2 regions of the Salinivibrio sp. SS2 genome follow, and region 2 is predicted to be linked to the other one. Evidence: predicted binding sites of a transcription regulator. Region 2 holds the regulator's gene; the other holds the start of a gene.
The links. Region 2 encodes PurR, which represses purine synthesis genes. Its sites were predicted from a motif close to TNANGNAAACGTTTNCNTNA; they were not measured.
Positions count from the first base shown of each region.

Region 1: purL (phosphoribosylformylglycinamidine synthase) is a predicted target of PurR. The motif match lies at 3,903-3,922, and genes of this name have one in related genera.

Region 1 is NZ_MEBP01000124.1:63,960-69,468, reverse strand. It holds gene purL (phosphoribosylformylglycinamidine synthase) at 1-3,712, opposite strand, end outside; gene mltF (membrane-bound lytic murein transglycosylase MltF) at 4,079-5,509, shown strand, end outside.
Region 2 is NZ_MEBP01000064.1:45,074-50,582, forward strand. It holds gene lpdA (dihydrolipoyl dehydrogenase) at 1-983, opposite strand, end outside; gene BGK46_RS05575 (TfoX/Sxy family DNA transformation protein) at 1,268-1,861, opposite strand; cyclic di-GMP riboswitch class I at 1,977-2,076, opposite strand; gene purR (HTH-type transcriptional repressor PurR) at 2,256-3,260, opposite strand; gene BGK46_RS05585 (heme ABC transporter ATP-binding protein) at 3,521-4,297, opposite strand; gene BGK46_RS05590 (FecCD family ABC transporter permease) at 4,294-5,331, opposite strand; gene BGK46_RS05595 (heme/hemin ABC transporter substrate-binding protein) at 5,331-5,509, opposite strand, start outside.

The DNA.
Region 1 (5,509 bases), on a different contig from region 2:
GGTTGGCAGGATACGCTTGTGTTGGCTGGCCGTGATTATCGGTGTAACGCAACGCCACCGTACCTGACGTCTCAATAGCCGCTAGATGCTCTGCATCACGCACCTCAACACGTCCTTCACCATGCGATACCGCAATGGGCATCCGTGAACCCGCCATCCCAGCAAAGAAGGCGGATGGGCTTGATTGCACTTCCACTAGGCTAAAGCGCGCTTCAAAGCGCTCCGACTCATTACGAACAAATCGTGGCCAGTGTGCGGCGCCTGGGATCAGTTCATGCAGGTTCGATAGCATCTGGCAGCCATTACACACGCCAAGTGCCAAGGTATCTTCACGCGTAAAGAAGTCGCTGAATTGATCGCGTGCGCGGCTGTTAAACAGAATTGATTTCGCCCAACCTTCACCAGCGCCTAACACGTCACCGTAAGAGAAACCGCCACAGGCCACCAGCCCTTGGAAACCGTCCAAACTGACGCGTCCTGAGAGAATGTCACTCATATGAACGTCCACAGCGTTAAAGCCAGCGCGATCGAAGGCAGCGGCCATTTCCACATGCGAGTTCACGCCTTGCTCACGCAAGATAGCCATCGTCGGTTGTTGACCGGTGGCGATATACGGCGCAGCAATATCTTCATGCACGTCAAAGCTCAGGCTGGCGTGCAACCCAGGATCGGCCGCCTGCTTGGCGTCAAACTCTTGGCGGGCACAGTCCGGATTATCGCGACGCGCTTGCATTTGATAGGTGGTTTCAGCCCAAATCTGACGCAGGTGCTGGCGACTGGCTTGATAGATAGGCGCCTCACTGTGACGCAAGATAATCTCATCGCTATCGCTTAAGCCGCCAATCAGGTGGCTGCATGCGGTTAATTGATGTTCATCCAACACTGCATTAACACGCTCGAGATCTGACGCCGCTACTTGGATCACCGCGCCCAGTTCTTCGTTAAACAGTACCGACAAGGCATCGTCGCCTAAACGGGCGATATCCACGTCAATACCGGTGTGACCGGCAAACGCCATTTCCGCCAAGGTGACGAACAGTCCGCCATCAGCTCGATCGTGATACGCCAGTAACTTTTGCTCTGCTACCAAGGTTTGCATCGCATTAAAAAAGCCTTTTAGGCGGGCGCTGCTGGTGACATCGGCAGGCTTATCGCCCAATTGGTGGTAAACCTGAGCCAACGCGGTTGCGCCCAGACGCTGCGCGCCCTCACCGAGATCAATCGCGATCAAGTGGCTGTCACCTTTATCGGTACGCAGTTGTGGGGTCACGGTACGACGCACATCTTCCACGCGGCCAAAGGCGGTGATAATCAGCGACATCGGCGCGGTGACGGTTTTGTTTTCACCGTCTTGCTGCCACTGGGTTTTCATCGACATCGAGTCTTTACCCACCGGAATGGTCAGTGACAGCTCAGGACACAGCTCCTCGCCCACGGCTTTAACCGCTTCGTACAAGCCGGCGTCTTCGCCCGGATGACCTGCCGCGGACATCCAGTTCGCAGACAGTTTAATGTTAGTCAGGCTACCAATATCGGCACAGGCGATATTGGTAAGTGCTTCGCCGACCGCCATACGGGCAGAAGCAGCAAAGTCGAGCAAGGCCGCAGGCGTTCGCTCACCCATCGCCATCGCCTCGCCGTGATAACTGTCATAGCTGGCCGCCGTGACCGCACAGTTAGCGACCGGTACCTGCCAAGGGCCGACCATTTGGTCACGCGCAACCAGTCCGGTCACCGAACGGTCACCGATGGTGATCAAGAAGGTTTTCTCCGCCACCGCCGGCAAGCGTAAAACACGCTCACAGGCTTCCGCTAGCTCAATGCCTTGGGTGTTAAGCGCGGTACCTGTCACTTGCTGACGCATCACATCCCGGTGCATTTTGGGCGCTTTACCCAGCAAGATATCCATCGGCATGTCGATAGGGGTATTGTCGAAGTGGCTGTCTTCAAGCGACAGATGACGCGCATCGGTGGCCTCACCAATCACCGCGTACGGCGCCCGTTCACGCTCGCATAAGGCTTCGAAAAGCGCCATATTTTCCGGTTTAACCGCCAAGACATAACGCTCTTGTGACTCGTTACACCAAATGGCAAGCGGACTCATTCCCGGCTCATCATTAGGAATGTCACGCAAGTTAAAGCGTCCACCGCGGCCGCCATCATCGACCAGCTCTGGCATCGCATTGGACAGGCCACCTGCGCCCACATCGTGGATAAAGGCAATCGGATTATCGTCGCCAAGCTGCCAGCAACGATCGATCACCTCTTGGCAGCGACGCTCCATTTCTGGATTCTCACGCTGTACCGAGGCAAAGTCTAAGTCTTCCGCCGACTGGCCTGATGCCATCGACGATGCTGCACCGCCGCCAAGGCCGATGTTCATCGCCGGACCACCTAACACAATCAGTTTGGCGCCCACATCAATCTCGCCTTTTTGCACATGGCCGTCACGGATGTTACCCATACCACCGGCGATCATGATGGGTTTGTGATAGCCACGCACTTCCTCACCGGCATGCGAGGTCACCAATTGCTCATAGGTGCGGAAATAACCCAGCAAGTTAGGTCGGCCAAATTCGTTGTTAAACGCCGCGCCGCCTAACGGGCCTTCCAGCATAATATCGAGCGCAGTGGCAATGCGCTCAGGCTTGCCATAATCGCGCTCCCACGGCTGAATAAAGCCGGGAATCTTGAGGTTAGAGACGGAAAAACCGACCAATCCTGCTTTGGGTTTGCCCCCGACACCGGTTGCCCCCTCATCACGAATCTCACCGCCAGAGCCTGTTGCCGCGCCTGGCCACGGTGAAATCGCGGTAGGATGGTTGTGGGTTTCCACCTTCATCAAAATGTGAGCCGGCTCATGGTGATATTGATAAGTGTGGCTGTCAGGGCTGGGGAAAAAGCGCCCAACGCTTGAGCCCGTCATCACGGCTGCGTTGTCTTTATACGCCGACAGCACGTTATCTGGGGTTTGCTCATAGGTGTTTTTAATCATTTTAAACAGCGATTTAGGCTGTTTTTCACCATCAATGGTCCAGTCGGCGTTGAAAATTTTGTGTCGGCAATGCTCTGAGTTGGCTTGCGCAAACATCATCAGTTCGATGTCGTTAGGATTACGCTCCAGCTGGGTGAAGTTCTCGACCAGATAGTCAATTTCATCTTCTGCCAGTGCCAACCCTAAGGCTTGGTTGGCCTCGACTAAGGCGGCGCGGCCACCTGAGAGAATGTCTACGCTATGCATCGGCGCAGGTTCCGCTTGCTCGAATAGCACCGCGGCCGCTTCAAGCTCACTGAACACAGCTTCCATCATCCGATCGTGCAACAATCCGGTTAAGGTTGCGTGTTGCTCACTGGTCAAAGGAGCAGATAACTGAATATAGTACGCCGTACCGCGCTCCAAGCGTTTCACCGCGTCCAAGCCACAGTTATGGGCAATATCGGTTGCTTTGGATGACCACGGCGACAAGGTGCCAGGACGAGGCGTAACGAGAAACAGCGTCCCTTCAGGCGCATGCGGCGGTAAAGTGGGCCCGTAAGTCAGCAACTTTTCGAGCTTTTCGCGACTCGCGCTATCCAAGGGGTGATGCAAATCAGCGAAGTGAATAAACTCAGCATACAGTGCCGTGACTGGCAACTGATGCGCTTGACAGCTAGCCAGCAGTTTATTGACACGAAACTCAGACAGTGCGGGGGAACCACGCAAAATATCCATGTGCGTACGTCTCTCGTTAGCAGTTAGTGAAAGGGGTATACCCAAATTAACACGCGTTGGCATGTAAACTTGGGTATCACAACTCACACTAGCAGCAGCCTTTGCTGTCTGCAGGTTTACGCCCATTTTTTGCTGGCCTTTTAAGCAAGCGGCGGCCATTATAGGGGAAAATCCTCGCGGGCAACACACCTGGCGCAACCGTTTGCGCAAAAAATTTCCCCTCTATCGGTCGGACGCCTATTCACGTAGAATGGAGGGTCCATTGATCACGGCCTGTGTCTTCACGCCGGCCCGCAACAAGAGCAACAGCCTTTGAGACAGCGTCGATTTACTCTGCCATCTTGGATTGCCTGCGTGGCCCTTTTGCTGCTAACCCTGCCTTTGGCGGGCTGTGATTGGCATTTTGATGACCGTACGACTCTCGAAAAAATCCGCGATCGCGGCGTGCTAAGAGTGGGCACACTCAATAATCAGCTTTCTTATTACATCGGTCCTAATGGCCCAACCGGCCTAGATTATGATTTAGCCAAGCGCTTTGCCGATAAGCTGGGCGTAAAATTGGAAATGACGCCTACCTACACGCTCTCCGGCCTCTTTCCCGCCCTTGAGCGCGGCGATGTTGACATTATTGCCGCGGGCCTGACCATCACACCGCAACGCCTTGACGCCTTTCGCCCCGGTCCTGCGTACTATTTTGTTAGCCAACAAGTCGTGTATAAAAACGGCCACTGGCGACCGCGTGATGTCGATGACTTCAACCGAGATGATGCTGTAATGGCAGTGGTTGAAGGCTCCAGTCATGACTTAACATTGCAATCACTGAAACAAGCCCATCCTGCACTGTCTTGGCAAGTCGTCCAAGATGCCGATGACGACGAACTCCTCAAACAAGTCGCGAATGGTGACATCGACTTTACCATTGCCGACTCCGTCGACATTGCACTGATCCAACGCACCCACCCTGATATCACCGTCGCGATGGAACTGAGCGAAGACGAGCCCGTCGCTTGGTTTATGAAAAAGCAAGGCGATAGCAGCGTTTACGCCCTGATGGTGGAATTTTTTGGTGATCTCGCTCAAAGCGGCGAACTGGCGATTTTGGAAGAGAAATACTTTGGTCACGTGGATCAGTTTGATTACGTCGATACCCGCGCCTTTTTGCGCGCGATTGAGAGCAAACTGCCCAAGTGGGAGCCGCTATTTAAAAAATACGCCAATGAATTTGACTGGCGTTTGCTCGCCGCTCTGTCTTATCAGGAATCACATTGGAACCCGCGCGCTATTTCACCGACTGGTGTACGCGGCATGATGATGCTGACCTTACCGACCGCAAAATCTGTCGGCGTACGCAACCGGCTTGATCCCGAGCAAAGCATTAAAGGCGGCGCCCTTTATCTGCAACGGGTCTTGGAACGCGTACCGGATAGCGTGAACCCGCACGAACGTATTTGGTTCGCGCTTGCCTCGTACAATATCGGCTTTGGCCACATGATGGATGCACGCCGCCTCACGGAGGCACAAGGGGCCAATCCTAACTCGTGGAGTGATGTGAAAAAGCGTCTGCCCATGCTTGCCAAGCGCCAATACTATACCCAAACACGCTACGGCTATGCGCGTGGATACGAGGCGTTAAGCTACGTCGAAAATATCCGCCGTTATTATCAAAGTATTCTAGGCTATGAAAAAGCGCATATTGAAGCGCTCGACAATGAGCAGGTTGAAGATTTAGGCGGCCTACAAACCATTGTCGCGCCAGCGCCTGAGCAAGAGTCTGAAACCGTCACAGACACTGACGAA
Region 2 (5,509 bases):
TCAATTTGGGTAATCACTTGTTTAACCCGCGCCATGACCGCCGGAAAATCAACCGCTGGCGCTTGGGTATGAATGCCAAATGTCTTAGCCTTGCCAATTTCTCGCATGGTTTTCGCCGCACGGATCAGCGCTTTTGAGGGAACACACCCTGTGTTTAGGCAGTCTCCTCCCATCGAACCTTTTTCGACCAGCGTAACCTTCGCTTTCACTACCGCCGCGATATAACTTGATACCAAGCCGCCTGCACCGGCACCAATCACTACCATATTGCGGTCAAACTGATGGGGCTTGTTCCAACCTTGATAGCGTTTACGACGTGTGATCCAAGCCATGACCCACTTTGCCAGCAGTGGGAAGATACCCAGTAAGGCGAGTGAGCCAAGCACCGAGGGTGACACCACGTCGCCGAGTGCGTCGATTTGGGCCAGTTGGGTCCCTGCATTCACGTAGACTGCGGTACCCGGCAACATACCGAGCTGACTGACCCAATAGAAGGTGCGGGTTTTGAACGGGGTTAGCCCCATCACGAGGTTAATCAGAAAAAACGGGAAAATCGGGATCAGGCGGAGGGTCAACAGATACAAGCTACCGTCTTTCTCTATGCCGCGATTAATGGTATCGAGCTTATTGCCAAATTTGGCTTGGACCCAGTCGCGCAACATAAAGCGACTCACCAAGAAGGCGAGGGTGGCGCCAATCGAGCTAGCAAAGGAGACCAACACCAATGCCCACCAAAAGCCAAAGAGTGCCGCGCCCAATAAACTCGCCACTGCCGCACCCGGTAAGGACAGGGCGGTCATCACTACATAGCCGACAAAAAACACCAGGCTTGCGGTGGTCGCGTTTTCGATAATGTAATCATTCAATGCCACTTGTTGTGCTTTGGCGTTTTCAAGCGTGAGCCACTGGCTGAGATCTAAACTGAACCAAAGTGTTACAAGCGCCACCACCACTAAACCAAGCAATATCTTTTTTACTGGCATACTGTGTCTCGTCCGATAGTAAATGGGTCCCAGTTATTACTTTAGGTACTGTAGCTGAATTAACTGGCTGATTTGTCGGTTACATTGAGGAACTGTGTCCTTAATCGTACCTTTAACCAGACCCGACCGATCGCAAGAAACTTTCGTTTTATGTCTGAAATTAGTTTGAATGATGATTTATTGAGCATTTAGCGCGTTCAGAAAAAGCGACACCGCCTTAAAGGCGGTGTTGGACGCGAACATTGCTCACAAAAAAGGTAGAGAGGTATGGGGGGTGTGAGGAATTAATTTTCTAAATGTTGTAATAATTCTTGGCGACGTTGGGGTGGAACCACAGACCAATGCTTGCCAGTAATCGCACCTTCTAGTGACCACAGTAATTCCAAGCTTAGCTCTTTTTCATGCGCCGAGAGAAGAGCTTTATAGGCATTAACGGCACCTTGTTGCTGCAAATCTGCTGGAGATGTAATACCTGCTTTTTTCAGCATACGTTCGGTTGCCAGCCGTAAATTAGGTAGATCTTTTAATCTTGTTGGCGAAGTCCTGTTTTTCTCAGCTCGATCTCGCTTCGCTACTTCTAGGGCGTATTTTGCTTCTGACAATAACTTTTCTTCATCGTCCCACCATTCTTCTGGTATTGCAAAATACTTAGTTACAACTGGAAATCCTCTTTTCTTATACACGTAGGGCTCGAGGCCTTGTTGTTTTAATAGTGTTTCATTTTCTTTTCCGGCTCGTAAGTGGAGCTGGTTTTCTACGACTAAAACGAACATGGTATCGTCACAGAAAATACCGAATCCGCCAAACATTGAACGGGACTTAATGCTGCCAAATTTGGCAAATAACTTCATTGCATTCTTTAAAGCTGGTTTATCCATTTGATTAATATCTCGATGAATTACTAATGCCCAAAAAAGACGTCAAAATGTAACAAGGCAAAACCACAGAGTTGTCAACGATCTATCAAATAGTTGTCAGCTTCGATCATTAATTGTTGGCAACCCCGCTGCCATCAACTCCCAAACACTAGTGGAAGTTATTAGGCCGGTGGCTTTGCGTCCCATGCTTTCGCCATGGTTTGCCTTGTTCAAACGCTATTAAGCATATAATAATTAGACAGTGATGTCGTCCCAAGCAGCATTTAAAAATGTGATCTTAGTTCAAGAGGGCTGTAAATGATTAATGGCTAAGTGAAGGGTTCATCGAGTTGTCTCTCATTAGACACACCGTCTCACAAAGGAGACGGTGTGTCATAAAAGTGTAATAAAAACACTAATCTATGGTTTTAACTGATTGTCGACTCACTAGTGCAGGTTGCATTTCGAACACTTGCTGCTGAGTCTCGTTGTTGGCAATTCGCGCGAGCAAGAGCTTGACGGCCGTTTTGCCTAGACGGCGTTTGGGCTGGTGAATAGTTGTCAATGGTGGCGAGAAATACTCGGTGAGATCAATATTATCGTAACCAATCACCGATATATCATCTGGCACTTTCAAGCCGTGCTCGTTAAACGTACTAATCGCCGCTAATGCCATAATGTCATTAAAACAAAAGACAGCGGTCGGGCGGTCTGACATTGTCGCTAATTGCTTCGCGGCAATTTGCGCTTGATCGGCTTCGAAATCCGCCTCAATCAGCCAGTTTTCATTCACTGTAATGTTGGCTTCTTTTAACGCACGGAAATAACCGTTTAAGCGATGCTTACAGGTATTTTTATCCATTTGGCCGGAAATACAGCCAATTTTAGTATGTCCATTATCAATAAAGTGTTTGGTGGCAAGGTAACCGCCTAATTCAGCGTTATCTTCTATGCGGTCTGTATCGATATGGTGACTGCCCCAATCCATCACGACCATAGGCAGATCGCGTTTTTTTTCTAATAACAGCATCAAATCTTCGTTGAGATCAGAGCACACCACAATGAGTCCGTCGACGCGCTTTTCTGACAACATACGCAGGTAGTCGCGTTGCTTTTCAAGGTTTCCCTCGGTATTGCAGAGAATCAGTGTGTAGCCTTGCTTGTAGCAATAGTCTTCCACACCGTGAACAAGCTCGGCGAAAAAGGGGTTGGTGGATTTGGTCACCAGCATACCCAGTGTACGTGTTGTGTTGCATTTCAAGCTTCGCGCCACAGCACTTGGGGCGTAGTTTAACTCTTCAACCGCTTGCCATACTTTCTCAGTCGTCTTCTCTGCGACAAAGCGGGTTTTGTTTATCACGTGTGACACCGTCGTGGTCGATACACCGGCGAGACGCGCGACATCTTTAATCGTTGCCATCTTGATTCTTCTTTGTAGTAATGCGTAGGGATCGTTACTCGCGACCTTACAGAAAAACGCCGCTGTTCGTCAGCGGCGATGTCTTTCACAATCCCGGCACATCAGACGGTTGCGAAGGTAACGAATCCGATTTCATCCATTCTCATAGCTAATCGGTTGCGCTCTCAGTTTACTTAGGTTGGCGCACACTCGCAATTGGTCTGATCAGCGAAAATGGACCAACAGACGGTTTTGTGAGCCAGCTATGATGTATTTATCAATTAAGACACGATCAGTGGGCAGTCATGCTCCGGATGAGTCAGAACGGTCAGCGGGTATTGGTAGATGTCTGCCACTCTATCACTACTAAAACACTGCCACGGGTCGCCGGATAGGACGATTCGACCTGCTTTCAGAAAATGCAGTTGATCGGCGTATTGCGCCGCCAAATTCAGGTCGTGCAACACCAATAGCACTGTCATTCCTTGGTCAGCGAGTGCTCGACAGCGCTTTAGGGTGTAATGTTGATGGGTAATATCTAAGGCCGAAGTGGGTTCATCCAGCATCAGTATCGCTTGATCTGGTGCGGTTTGTGCTAGCTGTAATGACACGCGTGCCATGTGTACGCGTTGTTTTTCACCGCCAGATAAAATCGGATACGGTCGATGAGCAAGATGGCTAATATCCCATGCCGTTAGTTGCTCGTTAGCAAGGGCCGCGATCTGTTCTCGGTTTGCCTTTAGTGGTGTCGCCCCCATCTCGACTACTTCTTGCGCGGAGAATGCAAACGTGAGCCCGCTATGTTGGGGAAGGAAGGCAACTCGTCGGGCAAATTCTTCGCCTTGCCACTGGCTTTTTGGCTGTTGCCAAAACTGCACACTGCCATGCTGATGTTTGTCGCTAATCAATTGCTTTAACAGTGTACTTTTCCCCGCACCATTCGGCCCGAGTAAAACGTGTAACTGGCCGGCAGTAAAGGCGAGATCAATCTCGCTTAGCAGTTGACGGCCGTTAAGCGCATAGCTGAGCTTGGAGATTTGAAGGGCAGAATCTGTCATTCGTGAACCACTGCTTTTCGTTGTTGAATAAGAAGCCATAAAAAGAAAGGAGCACCCATTAAGGCGGTAATAATGCCAACAGGCAATTCGGCGGGGGCGACAATGACACGGGCAACAATATCGGCCAAGGTCAGTAACAGGGCACCAAGAATGGCTGATAAGGGCACCAGTGTGCGATGATCCGGACCGGCAATTAAACGTCCAATGTGTGGGATCACTAGACCCACAAAGCCGATAAGACCGGCAGCACTTACCGCAATGCCCATTCCCGCCGCGGTCACAACAATGAGTAGGCGTTTTAAATGGTGTACATCAATGCCCAAATACGCCGCTTCGTTTTCACCGAGCAAAAGGGCATTTAAGTGGCGTGCGCGCTGGTAGGCAAACACCGTGAGTAAGCATGCAGCGATGCCAGTGAGAACAATTTGTCCCCAAGTCGCACCGGTCAGTGACCCCATCGACCAAAGGGCGATGTCTCGTAACGTTTGGTTATCCGCCACATAGTTAATCAAACCTAATGCAGCGCCGGACAATGCACTGATCGCAATGCCCGCTAGCAACATGATGGTCACCGAACTGCCCATGGCCGTTGTGCCAATTCTGTATACAAATAGGGTTGCCAGTAGTGCACCGATAAACGCAAAGGCAGGCACCGAAAACACAAAGCTGGCCTCGATACTGCCCCAAGAGAGCAATAGCAAGCCCAGTGCGCCTCCTAATGATGCGCCGCCAGAGACACCGATAATACCCGGGTCAGCGAGAGGGTTGCGGAAAAGCCCCTGCATCAAAGTGCCGCAAACGGCGAGCAATGCACCGATAAAAATACACAGCAAGGTTCGAGGTAATCGAACTTGTTGAACGATGGCGAGTACATGCGGCTCAACATTGTCATGCCAAGGGGTTAAGCTCTGTAAACTGGTCAGCCAGCCAAGTTGCCATTGTCCCACCGCGATAGACGTTATCCCTACGACGACAAGTGCAACGATGAGCGCTGGAAAAACATGCGACTGTGAGGATCGAAAAGACGCTTGCATTAGTCGTTCTCTCCAACGACGGTGCGCTGAATACGAATGGCTTCATCCAGTGATTTCAGGCTAAGACCTCCCACTAACACACTGCCGTCAATTGGAATAATACGCTGCTGTTGGAATGCGCGCGTGGCATTGAGTAAAGGCACGGCATCAGCGAGTCCTTCAATACCACCTAGCTGGT